2 regions of the Pseudalkalibacillus sp. R45 genome follow, and region 2 is predicted to be linked to the other one. Evidence: riboswitches for the same ligand, from Rfam matches in the RefSeq annotation. Region 2 holds a riboswitch; the other holds the start of a gene.
The links. A riboswitch is a leader RNA that binds a small molecule or an ion and turns the genes downstream of it on or off. The one in region 2 is predicted to bind lysine.
Positions count from the first base shown of each region.

Region 1: another riboswitch for lysine. It lies ahead of ACTWQL_RS05840 (aspartate kinase); the one in region 2 lies ahead of ACTWQL_RS01740 (Na+/H+ antiporter NhaC family protein).

Region 1 is NZ_JBQQCL010000002.1:13,796-21,791, reverse strand. It holds gene ACTWQL_RS05840 (aspartate kinase) at 106-1,338, opposite strand; lysine riboswitch at 1,491-1,683, opposite strand; gene ACTWQL_RS05835 (DUF459 domain-containing protein) at 2,003-2,713, opposite strand; gene ACTWQL_RS05830 (hypothetical protein) at 2,837-3,238, opposite strand; gene pheA (prephenate dehydratase) at 3,250-4,071, opposite strand; gene ACTWQL_RS05820 (hypothetical protein) at 4,282-4,974, opposite strand; gene ACTWQL_RS05815 (permease prefix domain 1-containing protein) at 5,395-6,234, opposite strand; gene ACTWQL_RS05810 (PadR family transcriptional regulator) at 6,221-6,571, opposite strand; gene ACTWQL_RS05805 (hypothetical protein) at 7,275-7,709, opposite strand; gene ACTWQL_RS05800 (hypothetical protein) at 7,810-7,996, opposite strand, start outside.
Region 2 is NZ_JBQQCL010000001.1:326,712-334,761, reverse strand. It holds gene yunB (sporulation protein YunB) at 1-773, shown strand, start outside; lysine riboswitch at 863-1,048, shown strand; gene ACTWQL_RS01740 (Na+/H+ antiporter NhaC family protein) at 1,156-2,736, shown strand; gene ACTWQL_RS01735 (sodium-dependent transporter) at 3,572-5,095, shown strand; gene ACTWQL_RS01730 (methionine/alanine import family NSS transporter small subunit) at 5,096-5,200, shown strand; gene ACTWQL_RS01725 (M23 family metallopeptidase) at 5,341-6,327, opposite strand; gene lipA (lipoyl synthase) at 6,545-7,444, shown strand; gene ACTWQL_RS01715 (YhcN/YlaJ family sporulation lipoprotein) at 7,932-8,050, opposite strand, start outside.

The DNA of each region.
Region 1 (7,996 bases), on a different contig from region 2:
ATTCTAACTATTCCAATAAGGAATGTCAACAATCTTTTTTAATGTTTTGATTATTTTTGCGATTGGTCTTTCCAAATCCACGTATAGCAATAGATCAAGCAGTTATTAAACTTCGACTGTTTTTCTTTCTTCGAGTTCAAATGCTTCATGCAAGCATTCCACTGCAGAAATCATTGTGGTGCTAGACACGATTGTAGAGACCTTGATCTCGGATGTGCTGACCATCTTGATTTTGATCCCATTAGAAGATAATACGTTAAACATTTTTGCAGCAACACCTGGATTGGAAATCATTCCTGAACCTACGATCGAAACTTTCGCAAGGTCACCTTCATACGTAATATGGTCATAATTCAACTCTGGTTGATATTCACTCAATACTTCCAACGCCTGATTGAGCACCTCTGAATCCAATGAAAAAGAGATATCCGTCGCTTCTTTACCATTGGTGTTCTGGATGATGATATCTACATTGATTTTTTGGTCTGAAAGGATCGTGAATAACTTTGCTAATGTATTGATATCATCCTGTAAACCATGAACGGTCACTTTTGTTACATTACTCTCAAACGCGATTCCTCGCACTGTAAGATTGCCTTCCATTGAAACTTCCTCCTCTATCATGGTGCCGGTTTCTTTTTCGATACTTGACCGGACCTCTAACTTAACGTTGTAATTTTTAGCGAATTCGACAGACCGAGGATGTAATACTCCCGCGCCAAGGTTCGCCATTTCAAGCATTTCATCATAGGAGATCGATTCGAGCTTCCTAGCTCCTCCAACAACTCTTGGATCGGTTGTGTATACCCCTGTGACATCCGTATAGATCTCGCACTTTTCCGCTTTTAAAGAAGCGGCTAATGCGACAGCTGTCGTATCAGATCCACCTCGGCCGAGCGTCGCGATTTCCTCTTCATCAGTCAAACCTTGGAATCCAGCAACTATGACAATGTTTCCTTCGGCCAGGTGTCCATTGATTCGCTTGTTGTTGATGTCTAGAATCCTTGCATTCCCATGTGCAGCTTCCGTTTTGATACCAGCTTGCCAGCCAGTAAGTGAGACAGATTGATATCCTTTTTGTTGTAAAGCCATTGCCAACAACGACATCGAAACTTGCTCTCCTGTCGATACGAGCATATCAAGCTCCCTTTTTGAGGGATTATCAGAAATGTCATTTGCCATTTGAATCAGATGATCAGTACTTTTTCCCATTGCTGAAACAACAACGACTACGTCCTTGCCCTGATTGTAAGTATCAATGACACGATTAGCCACATTTTGAATTCGTTCAATCGATCCTACAGATGTACCACCATATTTTTGTACGATTAATGCCATGATTCCATTCCTTTCATGTTGAGAAATAAAAAGATCGACTCAATAGAAGTGTGACGGACGTTCATCCGCAACCATTGTTTAAATGGTTGAAATAAAACAAATCGCCAGACTTGAGAGTCGATCCTCAAACGTCTGCCACACTTATTCCCTTTACGTGAGATAGTCCTCCATACGCCAGCAGGGAGCATGGTCGTATGACAGCCCTGTACTTATTCAATACAGGTCCAGCCGGATGTTTGTTGAGACGACAATCCAGCTTCGGCGAATTCCCCTTTCCTTTTGCACTCATTAGAGCCCAACCTCTTCATGCAAAATACTAATGGTCTTCGCGCCTCTACCATCACTTCAAACTTGCATGAAGTGTGGCCTTTAAATTTAATTGTTTGTTATTCTACCAGAAACACGACAATGAAACAAGCTTTTTTTCAAAATGGGAAATTCGTTGGAGAAATGTGCTTTATCTAGGTCAAATTCTGCATCAATTAACACTAAAAACAGTTGTCGTTATTAGACTTTAGTCATCTGAACGTGATAAACAGGCATTATCTACAAAATTGAAGGGTCAACTTACAAAAATAATAAATTATGTACAAAAATAAAAAATTATCTACAAATATGAAAAAATATCTACAAAAACAAGAGGCTGCCCTTTTGGACAACCTTCTTAGAAATCATATTCTTCTACGATTTTCTTCGTGATCAATTTATACCCTTTTTTATTGGGATGCAGGGAATCACTGAAATACTCAGTGGATTTTTCCTGAAATAGCTCGTTCGTGGAAATGAATTTCACACGAGGATAGTTGTTGACGATCTTCTGGCTTGTAACATTCCATTCTTCAATCACTTGCTCTATTTTTGCAGATGAAGGATATGGGTTATAAAGGCCAAGAAATAAAATAGGTGCGTCCGGATTTTCATCCCGAATAATCGTCATGATGTCTATTACATTTTTTTCATAATCCGCTTTTCCTGCTTTCAACCGTTTTTCATAAATAGGAAGCAGGTTGTTGCCGTTACTTTTGAGGACATCATTGGTACCAATAAAAATGATGAAATAATCCGCATCGTCTAAATTGTCTTTAACATCTGTATGTTGAAGCTGATATAACAGCCCATCTGTTTGCTGGTTAGGTATTCCAAAATTCTGGACGGTAACTGCGCCATCATGATGGTCTGAAAGCAGTGTTTGAAGATCATCGACATATCCGCTACCCATATCATCACCAACACCATAGGTAAGCGAATCCCCCAATGCTACCAAATTTGTGCTTTCCTTTGTTTTGGCTTCTTGCTTCTGATTCATTGCAATAATTCCTGCGATTGCTGATACGAATAATATCATACTAATGGTATATGCTAATATTTTTTTCATAGGTTCCTCCTAGTGGTTAATCCTTCCCTTTTACTATCGGGATTAAACCTACTATTGCATAGGAGAAGCTGTTTTGATCGCTATATTTAATTACATGCTCTTACGTGAAAATAAATTATCTCCCTATACCTTTTCCATGACGGCCTTATTTTCTTTATCAAACAAATAAGCTTCATCTAAACCTAACACTGATAATTTATGGGGTGTTGCATAAACGGCTGTGCCTTCTGGTATCGCAATGATTGGAGTAGGGTCTCCGCCACTTATATATACAGCTGAAAATGGTGTAACATCATCAATTGTTTTCTCTCTGAGATCAGTCCACATCATGATTTCACTCACTCCTAGTGGATTGAACATACTTTTCACATAATCCAGACAACGATCATAGGTTCTGAACTTGGGATCACCTGCAAGAGGAATATAAAGTAGCGGTTTCACAGGATCAATCTTTTGGATAAAATATTCGTTTACCTCACGTGTCTGTTCGGCATTTCCGCCTCCGGAAAGGAATAATTCTCCCATAACCCCCCCTATTAAAGTTTCGTCGTATTATAACTTCCGAGGATTTGAACATGGTGCCCGTACGTTTCAAGGATCGTCATCGCTTTGATCATATCCGAATCCTCTACTCCCTTTTGTGTTTCGACAAAAAAGCGATATGTGCCTAACTTCTTTTTAGTTGGACGTGATTCAATCCAAGAGAGATTAATTGATAACGATGCAAACACATTCAATATCGTGACCAACACCCCAGGTCGTTCTTCAAATGGAGTGATGACCAACATTGCTTTTTCTGAGTGAGCAATCTCCTCAGGAGGGTTCGAAACAACGACAAATCGGGTATGATTTTCCGTGAAATCTTGAATGTTTTCTTTAACTAACTCCAACCCGAAAGCTTTGGCTGACCATTCTGAGGCAATGGCTCCGAACTCCACTTTAGCTTCATCCCGGACAGCTTTTGCTGCAGCAGCGGTACTGTTGAAATGTCGGCTGGATGCCCCTAAAGACTGAATGTAATCGCGACATTGCGCTAAAGCAGGGGGAATCGACCAGACCTCTTCGATCTTATTGAGATCCGCTCCTTTTACACCTAACAAGTGTAGAGCCACAGGCAGTATGACTTCCCCTTCAATGAAAAGGTCATTCATCAACAAGCCATCTATTGTAATATTGATTGTTCCTTCAATTGAATTTTCAATCGGGACAATCCCTTTTTCGACTTCCTTATTCCTAATTGCATCCAAAACATCTAAAATGGATTCACACATCAGCCCATCCATTTGGTTAGATGAAAAGTATCGAACAGCAGCTTCCTCTGAAAAAGTTCCTTTAGGTCCTAAATAGGCGACTTTCATTATGCGACTCCTTTAACAATGATGATTAATTCCTATACTCTAGCCTAAATTCAAATGTAAATCAACTATAACCAATAGCCATTTTGATGGTTACAAAATTTACTCCCTTTCCATGATCAATCGAAAACGGAAGCAACCCGATTAGTCACCTAGGTCATCTGGCCATTAAAAGAAGGTCCCCAATAATGACCAGGACCTTACTCCTTGTTGCTACTTGAGTTTTTGCTCGATTTCAGTATGTACAGATTCGATTTTCTCAGGAAGGACAAAGAGATATTCAATAAGGCCTTCCAGGAGTTCCATCAACAAGGCTGCTGTCTCATCATCGATTTCCCTTTCCAGCTCAAGCATTTCGTAAAAAGGACGATCTGGATGAACTAAATGGCTCAGTGATTGGATTGGTTTAGATAAATCGACATGCTTTGGTAATTGCTCGAATTGCTGAGAAAGGGATTGTTCTTTCGTTTTCTCTCCAAGATAATTTTTGAGAACACTTTCAATCACTCTTTTCGACATGACTGCAGTTGCAGAATTGTCTTTCGACTGACTGACATTCAAGGCAGAAGTATAGGATCTGATAAGATCTTTAGGAATGTTCTTGTTCCCCTGGATTTGATCCATGCGACCTTGTGAAGCCATTGGATCATAGATATAAATTTCAGCTTCTTGGATGTTGTGGTCTGAACGTTCATCCAGCATGATGACAAACACGGATGGTTTCTTACATTCGGAACAATGCCCTTCTGCGAACAATCCAGTTTTCTTTACCTGATAATAATTTGCTTTCAAAGTAAAATTCCCGGTTTTCCCACACTTCGGACAATGGCTTTTAAGTGACTTGGCAACCTTTAGATAACCATACTGGGTATAAGAAAGAATGGATGCTGGCAATATTTTTCTCAATTTGGACCTCCTTGTATGCTCAGACAGAATATGTAATGTCTTAACTTATTTCGAGATATTAAGACAAAGTTCCTCTTAAAAAACAAATAAAAAAATAGGATTTATTATCTCTTGATACTATTTAAATAAATGGCTTTGTTAAAGAATGATGTTGATTTCTTCGAAATTAACTCCCTTTCCGCTGGCGAACCGTAATCCTCCTCACGAACTTGGACAGTTCGTGGCGAGGTCTCACCTGGCCAGCTTTTCTCGCAGGAATGTCGTGAATTTCGTTTAAAGTAAACTTGGCAAAGCCAAGCATTTGGCGCTGGCTGAGCCTTTTCTTTAAGTGTAAAATCAACAACGAAGATTAACAAAACCAAATAAATAAAAGACGCCTTCTATCTTTGAAAGACGTCTTAGAAATCCAGAAGATGTTCTTCATGTTTTAATACTACTTATACGCTGCTGATTTTTATTAGTGGAAAAATGATAAATAATAAACCCTAATACATTTAATAAACCAAAAGCAATAACCCAAAGGATATTCAATCGTTTTTGATGATATGCATTCACGGTGGCCCAAATCGTAAATAAAGTCCAATAGATTGCAATTCCCACAAACAAAATAATAGTGAATAGCGTACCGAAGCTTCGATGTCTCATTTCAACATACCATTGTTCATTTCCGTTTCCATATGGAAAGAAATCAACACCTAACCATTTAGGAGCCCATAGTGTCCTTTCGTATTGGTATTCTGCTTCGGCCACATCAGTATTGTAACTTACAAAGTTAATCCCTTCTCTCCTAATTTTGTTAGAATCATAGATGCTTACTTCAACAATATGATTTGTTTTAAGTACTAATTGCTCAATTTCTTTACTTAGTTCAGAAGGGATGGCTGCTGTATTTTCCAATTCATCGAATATATCTGTTGCTATTATAGAAAGTTCATGTGCATTCGATTCTGCATTTTGCCAATGAAACAAAAACACTGATAAGGTGAGTAAAAGAGAGCCAATTGCTAAATAAAGTATCCTTTTGGCAAATAATTTTTGAACTTCGAATAATTGTCCCACAATAGAGCGTAATTCTGTTTCTTCACCAAATCGTTCAATGGCAATATCAATTGCTTTTTGCTCTGAATTACCTTCTAATTTTAATTCATGAACCGATTCCATGAGGTGGTTTCTCATTTCATCTTTCAGTTCTTGGATTTCTTTATTATTTCCTCCGATATTTTGATAGACCGATTCGACAAATACATCAATGCGCTTCATACTTCTTTCCCCCTTCCAAAAATGAATCTATTATTTTTTTTACAAATTGCCACTCCGATCGTTTTTTCTCATAACCCTCTTGTCCTAATGGAGTGAGCTTATAATACTTACGTCTTCCTCCTGGCCCTTGCTCATCCCCCCAGTAAGAAGTAATCCATTTATTCTTTTCAAGTCGTTTTAAGGACAAATAAAGCGTCCCTTCTTTTAGTTCAAATTGATTATCGCTTTTCTCCCTGACCAGTTTAGCTAATTCATAGCCATACATATCCCTTGTATCCAATAACGATAGAATCAATGTGTCTATATGCCCTTTAAGTACTTCTTTGTTAATTTCCATATTTTCTCACCCCCTATTTTATTTATATATTATATTACCTAATAATGCAAGGTATTATTTTTTATAGTGATAAAATGAAAAAAATGTACCAAAAAAAGATCTATTTCTAAGTGCCAGACACTCTGGAAATAGATCCCTTACCTATTTTGATACTTTATAATGCTGTTTTAAAAAAGTTGGTTGCTATTAAAAAACTTTTGATTGATTGAAACCTGTAAATGGATGAAATATACGAGACTCCAGCGGAATCAGCGGACCAAGCGAGATTCCCAGCTTCGGTTCGCCCTCACTAAAAGAGATTTTTATAAAAAGCTGTTTCACTTATAATCGGTTCAACATAAGAGATGACATCCACATTATGTTCATGGCACACCAATGAATAATGTTCGCATTCTTTATCTGGCAGTACTGATTCTTTTTGTATAAACTCGAAATATTTCGATCGATCATATGCACGGAATGATTCACCCTGAAAAATTTCAGCCTCATTCCATACCGTATAATCCTCATAAATAACTGAATATGTAACATAATGTGAAAAATCGATCTGATAGGTGGTTACATTACTGTCATAATGTGGAAAATCAGAAGATCCATTATGTTATCACTTCTATTTACGATTATCCTTAGTCTCACATCCTTCATTCTTCGTTCAGAAATTTGTTCGAGTGAAAGATGGTACCCTTTCAATTTCATGAGGTCTTTATAATTCACTTGCTCCCCCCTTTGTGGAATCAATCGTATCAAAGTTCGTCTCAACATATTCCCGGACTTTTTTCCATTCCCCATTTTCTTTATGGAAGGTTTCTACAAAAAGAAGCTTATCATCTATAAGTTCCCCATCAAGTTCAAGCGTCACCCAAAAAACAGCTATACCCTCTTGCTGCTTATTGATTTCGATCAGAATATCTTCAAACATCCATCTTGGGTTTATACGTTCAAGACTTTGGTAAGCTTGTTCCCATCCTTCACGTGCACGTTCATAACCCCAATCATCCAAGGTTAATTCAGGTAAAGCCCATCTCGCTTTCAGTTCTTTTGAAGTGTGGTTCACCATTTTCTTAGCGTCTAAGCTGTTCCAGGATTCACGATATCTCTCTAAAAACTGTTTGAAATCATTTAATAATTCATTTGTCACTTTCCCAGCCCCTTACATATTTCCTCGTTACATTTTCTATAGTTCTACAGTAATCCCTGCATAAAAAATAGGACTGCTGTTCACAGTCCTATTTTACACCTTATTTTGATGCTGCGATTTCCTTTTTGGCATTCAATGATGCATCTTTGCTGACATCATCCGCTGCCTTTTTAATACTGATATATTGATTTCTTCCATGGGTGTAGAAGTCCTCTTTCTTATGATCATACTTTTCTTTAGAAAGTGTAGGTATGGAGATTCCTTTACGCTTGCTTTCTTTATTTATT
Region 2 (8,050 bases):
TATTCACTTTACTAACCGCACAGGCATTGTGGCTTGTAGATAAAGGAATCGAGCCTACACTCATGCAGATTGCAGAGACAGAGACCGCAGATATGGCGCAACTTGCAATCCAAAGTGCTGTTAAAAACAGGATTGTAGATGCTGGTAAAACGGACGGTCTCATTAATGTCACCTTAGATAATGAAGGCAAGGTTGCATTGGTAGGTACGGATCCAAAGGTCGTTAATGAGGTTCAATCTCTTGCAACAGCTAATGTTCAATCTTTACTCGAACAGATTGAACAAGGGAAAAAGCCGGATTTTGCAAACTTTGCTGGTATTGAAGTCAACAGAGAAGATGAATTTTCTAACGGCATTTTCACTGAAATCCCCCTAGGTCGAGCGACGGATAATGCTCTACTTGCCAACCTCGGACCAAGTATACCGGTGCGTTTCCGAGTCATCGGAAGTGTGGAATCAAGCTGGAATGAATCAACAGAGAATGCAGGCATCAATACGATTCATTTACGGGGATGGATCGAAGTCATCGTAAGGACCCAAATTGTTGTTCCGTTTGAAACAAAAGAAAGAGTGATTAAAACGAATGTCATGTTAGTTTCTCAATTAATACCTCAGGATGTGCCGTATTACTACCATAAAGGGGATGGCAGCTCAGGTGCTCAGCCAGTCATACCAATCAATCCGCAGATCGATATCGAAAACAAGAACAATGATGATAATAACCAAGAAAACAGTAATGAAGCAGAAAAGAAAAAAGAAGAGAACACCAATTGATTTTATACGACTCCTCACAACCCTTGTATTTTTATAGCTAATCATTTAAAATATTTAATGGCGCAAAAAATATCATAGACCTTATCATCAGATGAGGTAGTGGAGCAAAGAACATCAGTACAATGATGCGAGAAAGACATCGATGACCATCACTGGAAAGGGTTATTTGCCGAAGCAGTACACTTTTGTCGAAAGGTTTACTGTTGGGGTTGCATCTAATAGGTGTAGCACTGTCACTATCCGGGAAGATTGGATAGTGGAGAACTACGTGATCGATGGGGGATAACTGTTACTTACAAGGTAACGATAGGTTATTTTCTATCTATCGTTGCCTTTTTTTATTTCATCCATCGATTAATTAATAGGAGGAGAACATTATTCAATGGAAAATACAATTTATTCTTTGATTCCACCGTTACTTGCATTACTTATGGTGGCCTTGACGAGAAAGGTGTTGTTGTCACTTGGGACAGGCATCCTCGTCGGAGCATTCATGCTCAACAACTTTGATATATTGGCGAGTTTCACCCAAATCTTCGAAATCGTACGTGATCTTTTCATCACGCAGAATGATGCAGGCGCATGGGAAGTGAACACGTGGAATGTATTCATCCTTTTATTCTTATTAATTCTTGGCATCATGACATCATTAATTGCGATTGCTGGGGGAAGCCGTGCCTTTGGTGAATGGGCGATTAAAAAGGTGAAGACCCGTGTTGGCGCTCAAATCTTGACGATCGTTCTGGGTATCATCATTTTCATTGACGATTACTTCAATTCTCTAGCAGTTGGGAATGTAAGTCGTCCATTGACGGACCGCCATCGTATTTCTAGAGCAAAGCTTGCGTATTATATCGATTCGACCGCTGCGCCTGTCTGTGTCATTTCACCTGTTTCAAGCTGGGGCGCGTATATCATCGGTTTGATTGGTGGTATTCTTGCCACTCATGAAGTAGCTGGAATAGGCGCGCTGGAAGCCTTTGTGAAAATGATTCCGATGAATATTTATGCACTTTCAGCACTGTTGCTTGTGTTTGCAACAGCGTTATGGAATATCAACTTGTTCTCAATGAAGGCACATGAAGAAAGGGCGATCAATGAAGGACAAGTATTAAACCCGGATAACAAAGCGGTGCCTGGTCAACAGATTGGGTTGCCTGAGAGCGATAAAGGAAAAGTAGGGGATCTGATCTGGCCGATCGTTGCGTTGATTGTTGGGACAGTCGCTGCAATGCTTTATACCGGTGCCCAAGCAACTGAAGGAAATGTCACCTTACTTTCCATGTTTGAAAATACCGATGTTGCGAAATCACTTGTTTACGGCGGATTGTTCGGATTAGCTGTCACGATTGTTCTTTTCTTGATGAAAAAATTGCCTGGAAAGCATTTCGGAACAGGTATTTGGAAGGGAATCCAATCCATGCTTCCAGCTATCTACATTCTGATTTTTGCTTGGGTAATCATTGCCATCATCGATGAAATCGGAACAGGAAAATATTTAGCTGGGATTGTAGATGACAACATTAATATTGCGTTCCTGCCTGTATTGTTGTTCTTGATCTCTGGAATCATGGCTTTTGCTACAGGTACTTCGTGGGGGACGTTTGGTGTCATGCTTCCGATAGCTGGAGAAATTGCAGCAGCGACTGACATTAGTTATATCCTTCCTGTACTGGCGGCAGTTCTTGCAGGATCCGTTTTCGGTGACCATTGTTCACCAATATCCGATACGACGATCCTTTCATCAACGGGAGCGGGAAGCAACCATATCGATCATGTGATGACCCAATTGCCATATGCGCTATTGGCTGCTGTCATCAGTTCGGTCGGATTCCTTATTATTGGTTTTACACAAAGCGTCACGTTGTCACTGCTGGTATCACTTGTGCTCGTGATCATTGTGGCTTTCATATTGAAGAAGATGAACTTCACAAGTATCGAATCACCGCGAGAACAAAACTAATTGATTTATCTTAAAAAGCTGACTCGAATGGGTCAGCTTTTTTGTTGTGAAGAAAAAGTGTGGACGAAGGTGACTAATTGGGACAGGAGGCAGTGGAAAAAGCAAAAACCTGTCCCGTAACGCTGTAATACGGGACAGGAACGAGAGGAAAGAGCATAGAGCTGTTCCGTAACGATGTTATACGGGACAGGGGCCAAAGGAAAAAGCGAAGAGCTGTCCCGTAACAGTACAATACGGGACAGGAGCTAGAGGAAAAAACGAAAGTCTGTCCCGAAACAGGTCAATACGGGACAGGAGGCAGAGGAAAAAGCGAAGAGCTGTCCCGTAACAGTACAATACGGGACAGGAGCTAGAGGAAAAAACGAAAGTCTGTCCCGAAACAGGTCAATACGGGACAGGAGGCAGAGGAATAAGCGACCCCCTGTCCCAAAACAGGTCAATATGGGACAGGAACAGACGAAAAGAGCGTGCGCCTGTCCGAAATGATCGATTAGCGATCTAAAACAAGCGATAGTACCATTGACTCCAGTCCTTCTCCACGATAATCTTACGGGTAGAAATCCAATCAGTCATAACTCCAACTCTGAGAAAACAGCGGATAACCGAGAACCCCCACCTCAGGAAAAGAATATTTTATGAAAAAAATGTAATAATATGTAGTATATTTATACCAAAACTGCAAATCTTCTATATAGACATTTATCACTAATTTTTTTGAAAATTCTTTGACATGTCTCTATTAAAACAGCTATACTATAATCGAAATAGTCAGAAAAAACTAAAGTTTTCAACTGTCGACTTTAGTAACAAAACATTAGAGAATGGGGGAGTAATAATGGAGAACAGAGCACAGTGGGGCACTAGAGCAGGATTTATTTTAGCAGCTGTCGGATCCGCAATCGGCCTCGGAAACATATGGCGATTCCCTGCGGTAGCTTATGACAACGGTGGAGGAGCTTTCTTTATTCCGTATTTGATCGCATTACTAACTGCCGGGATTCCGTTATTAGTAATGGAATTTACCATGGGTCACAAGTACCGGGGATCTGCACCGCTTACCTACCACCGTATGAATAAAAAGTCTGAGTGGATTGGTTGGTGGCAAGTCTTTATTTCGTTTGTCATTTCTACTTATTATGCAGTCATCATTGCATGGGCTATTTCATATTCGATTTTTGCCTTGAACCTTAAATGGGGCGAGGACACAGAAGGTTTCTTGTTTTCGGAGTACTTGAATCTAAGTGCACCGGGTGAAGTAGGAAGCTTGGTACCAGGGGTATTCATTCCATTATTAATCGTTTGGGTTATTACACTGAGTGTACTTTTTAAAGGTGTTAAAAAAGGTATTGAAGTAGCAAATAAGATTTTCATACCAGCACTTGTCATCTTATTCTTGATCATCGTTATTCGGGCAGTCACATTACCTGGTGCTGCGACCGGTTTAGAAGCTTTCTTTAAACCGAACTTTGATGCGATTTGGGATGGGAAGGTCTGGGTTGCGGCTTATGGGCAGATATTCTTCAGTTTATCAATTGCATTTGCAATCATGATTACTTACTCGAGTTACTTGCCGAAAAAGTCCGATATTACGAATAATGCATTCATCACAGGATTCAGTAACTCAGGATTTGAGCTTTTAGCAGGTATTGGAGTCTTTAGTGCTCTTGGATTCATGGCAGTATCAGCTAACGTGCCAGTGGATGAAGTTGTCGCTGGAGGAGTGGGTCTTGCATTCGTGGTCTTCCCGCAAATCATTAACCAATTCCCAGCGCTTAATGAATTATTCGGGTTCTTATTCTTTGCGTCATTAGTCCTTGCGGGTCTATCTTCATTGATTTCAATTGTGGAAACTTATGTGGCTGGTATCTCAGAGAAGTTTGGAACTTCACGTACAAAGGCTGTATTTGTCGGTGGAGGTGTTGCAGCACTAGTCTCAATCCTATTTGCTACACAAGGCGGCTTGTTCTTCCTGGATGCTGCAGACTACTTCATCAACCAATTCGGTATTGCTCTTGTTGGTTTAGTTGAAGTAATCGCAGTTGCATGGTTCTTGAAGAAACTTACAGATTTCCAAGGACATTCGAATGGAATTTCAGATATACGCCTTGGTGGATGGTGGAAAATATGTCTAGGTATCATTACGCCGGTCATCCTTGGTTACATGATGTTCCAACTATTCAAACAAAACTTGATGAGGGAATTTCCAACGGAGACCGGGAACTACGAAGGGTATTCAAACTTCTTCATCTTCTATTCCGGATGGGCTGTTGCAATCGGAGCTGTAGTCGTTGGAATTCTCTTCTCCTTGAAGAAGTGGAATAGTAATACTTCTCTTGAGTCAGAAAAGGAGGTTAACTAAATGTCTGGTGGAGCAATTACAATGATGGTCATCGGAATGGTTGTCCTTTGGGGAGGTTTAGCTGCAAGCATTGCAAATGCGGTGAGAACGTCTAAGCAAAAATAAAACGAAAAAAAGATGGGCTGGAAATGATTCAGCTCATCTTTTTTTTCACTTAAAGAAAGTATAATCACTTTCTTCAGTATAAGTGCAACTATGGCTCAGCCTTCGCCAAGGCTTGTCTTTGCCAAGTTTTCTTTAGTGGTTTATTTTTTATTACGGTCTTGCCGTTCCCACGCTTTGAGGTAGGGATACGGGTCGAATGACCATTCGTTATAACCATTGTCACGATACATACCATAATGAAGATGCGGAGGAAATTTACCAGCTGTCCCTGGTGGTCCATATCCAGAGCTCCCAACGTAACCAATCGTTTGGCCTGGCTTGACCACAGAGCCTTTCCCAATACCCTTTTCGAACCCTTTCAGATGCGCGTAATAATGGTAGACGTTGTTCAAGTCACGAATCCCGACACGCCACCCTCCAAAACGATTCCACCCTGCGATTTCCACTATGCCATAAGTCGTTGCTCTTACAGGTACACCGTAGTCCGCAAAAATATCAGTTCCTTCATGGATGCGAAGTCCACCAAATCCCCGGCGATCTCCCCAGGTGTTCCGGAAGCTATAGTTAGCCCTGATTGGAACAGGAAATGCACGCTCGTAAAGACTCAAGGTTTGGTACTCACGGTAAACCTTCGCAATTCCCATGATGATGTCGACGGTTTTATCACGATGATAGTGATCCCATAAACCGATTTTAATGTTTTCTTCATCAAAACCGTATGCCTGAAGGTAATGAGCAAATGTATATAACACATCCTCATCATTATTTCGATCTGCTTTTCCATCGTTATTTCCATCAAGTCCTACGCCGCCGAATAATGAAATGGTCGATGCATTTGTATCATCCAAATTCGGGTTTAATGGTCCTACCCATTGTATTGGTGAATAGTAAATACCGATCAATCCTTCTTCTTCTGGAAGGTCTTTTTGGGCACGCCTGATGGATCGTTCATATTGATCGATCGCCCCCAAATAATACCATGGAATGGAGGTGAGTGCCTCCATTTTATGATAAAGCGCGTAACGCCCCACATCTTCTTTCTGATATGTCTTTTTTGCTTCAGCTATTTCAGTTGTTCCAATGTTTACACCTATTATGAAAATGACTAACAATACAATTTTTTTCATACAGGGAATTCAGTCCTTTCCTGTATCTTTTCATAATGTTAGTTTGTATTGAATTAGGCAAATAATGATTATCAAATGTTGGAAAACCAGACATATGCTCGGATAATGGAACTTGAAGCAACAATATGATACAGTAGAAACGTATTAGATTAACGCATCAGAGTAAGAGTCACTCAATGCCGGAATCTTAAACTAATCCAATACTGGAGTGAGTTAGATGGCGAAAAAAGAAGAACATATTCGAAAGCCCGAATGGCTTAAGATCAAATTAAATACAAATGAAAACTACACCGGTCTTAAAAAGATGATGCGCGAGAAGAACTTACATACGGTTTGTGAAGAAGCGCGTTGCCCGAACATCCACGAGTGCTGGGCGGTTCGTAAAACAGCTACATTCATGATTCTTGGTGATGTATGTACACGTGCTTGCCGTTTTTGTGCCGTCAAGACTGGTTTGCCCAATGAACTGGATTTACAAGAACCAGAACGTGTCGCTGAGTCTGTTAAATTGATGGGACTCAAGCATGCTGTCATCACAGCGGTTGCTCGTGACGATTTGAAGGATGGCGGTTCAGGAGTCTATGCTGAAACGGTACGTGCTGTACGCCGTGCAAATCCTTTCTGTACAGTTGAAGTACTTCCATCTGACATGATGGGGAAATATGAAAACTTGAAGACGCTGATGGATGCTCGTCCTGACATCCTGAATCATAATATTGAAACTGTTGAAAGATTGACACCAAGGGTCCGTGCACGTGCCACATACGAACGTTCTCTTGAATTCTTGCATCGAGCGAAAGAAATGCAACCGGATATTCCCACAAAATCAAGCATCATGGTTGGACTAGGGGAAACGAAGGAAGAAATCATTCAAACGATGGACGATCTTCGTGTCAACAACGTTGATATCATGACGATCGGACAATATCTGCAACCGTCTAAAAAGCACTTGAAAGTTCAGAAGTATTATCACCCGGATGAGTTTGCGGAGCTTAAAGAAATTGCGATGTCAAAAGGCTTCAGCCATTGCGAATCCGGTCCATTAGTACGGTCATCTTACCATGCAGATGAGCAAGTCAACGCAGCATCGAAACAACGTCAACAAGAAGCAAAGTAAATACAAAGTTAAAAGAGGTCGATTCGTGATGGAAGTAACTTCCCTTGGGTCGATCTCTTTTTCGTATTTAAAGAAAGTAAAAATACTTTCTTCAATATAAGGGTAACTAAGGCTCAGCCTGCGCTAAGGCTTGGCTTAGCCAAGTTTTCTTTATTAGATGATAGCTTTTTTCATATGCGTATATTTTTGATTTTGGTTTTAATACGGTAAGAAACTGGCATTTTCATAACGTCAATTTAGCGTTTTTGAATTTATACGGACAGAATGAGGGCTTTTCGTGCCGTCAAATCAGCATTTCTGAGTTTATACGGTAAGAAAGAGGCCTTTTCGTTACGCCAATTCAGGTTTTCTGTATTTATACGGACAGATAGGCGCTCATTTTATGTGTAGACCTGTTTTTAATACGGGATGTCCGGAATAGTTACTACTCCTTGCGAAACTATCTGCACAATACAAAAGCGACCCGCATCAATTCGGGTCACTTTTTTTATTTCATCCCTTCTGACATTCCTTTGCCTTCCAATTCACCATCTTTGTTAGGGTCTGTGTATCCCTGTGGTGATTTTTTCATTTCCTTGATCAGACCATCGATACTACGTTTAACGT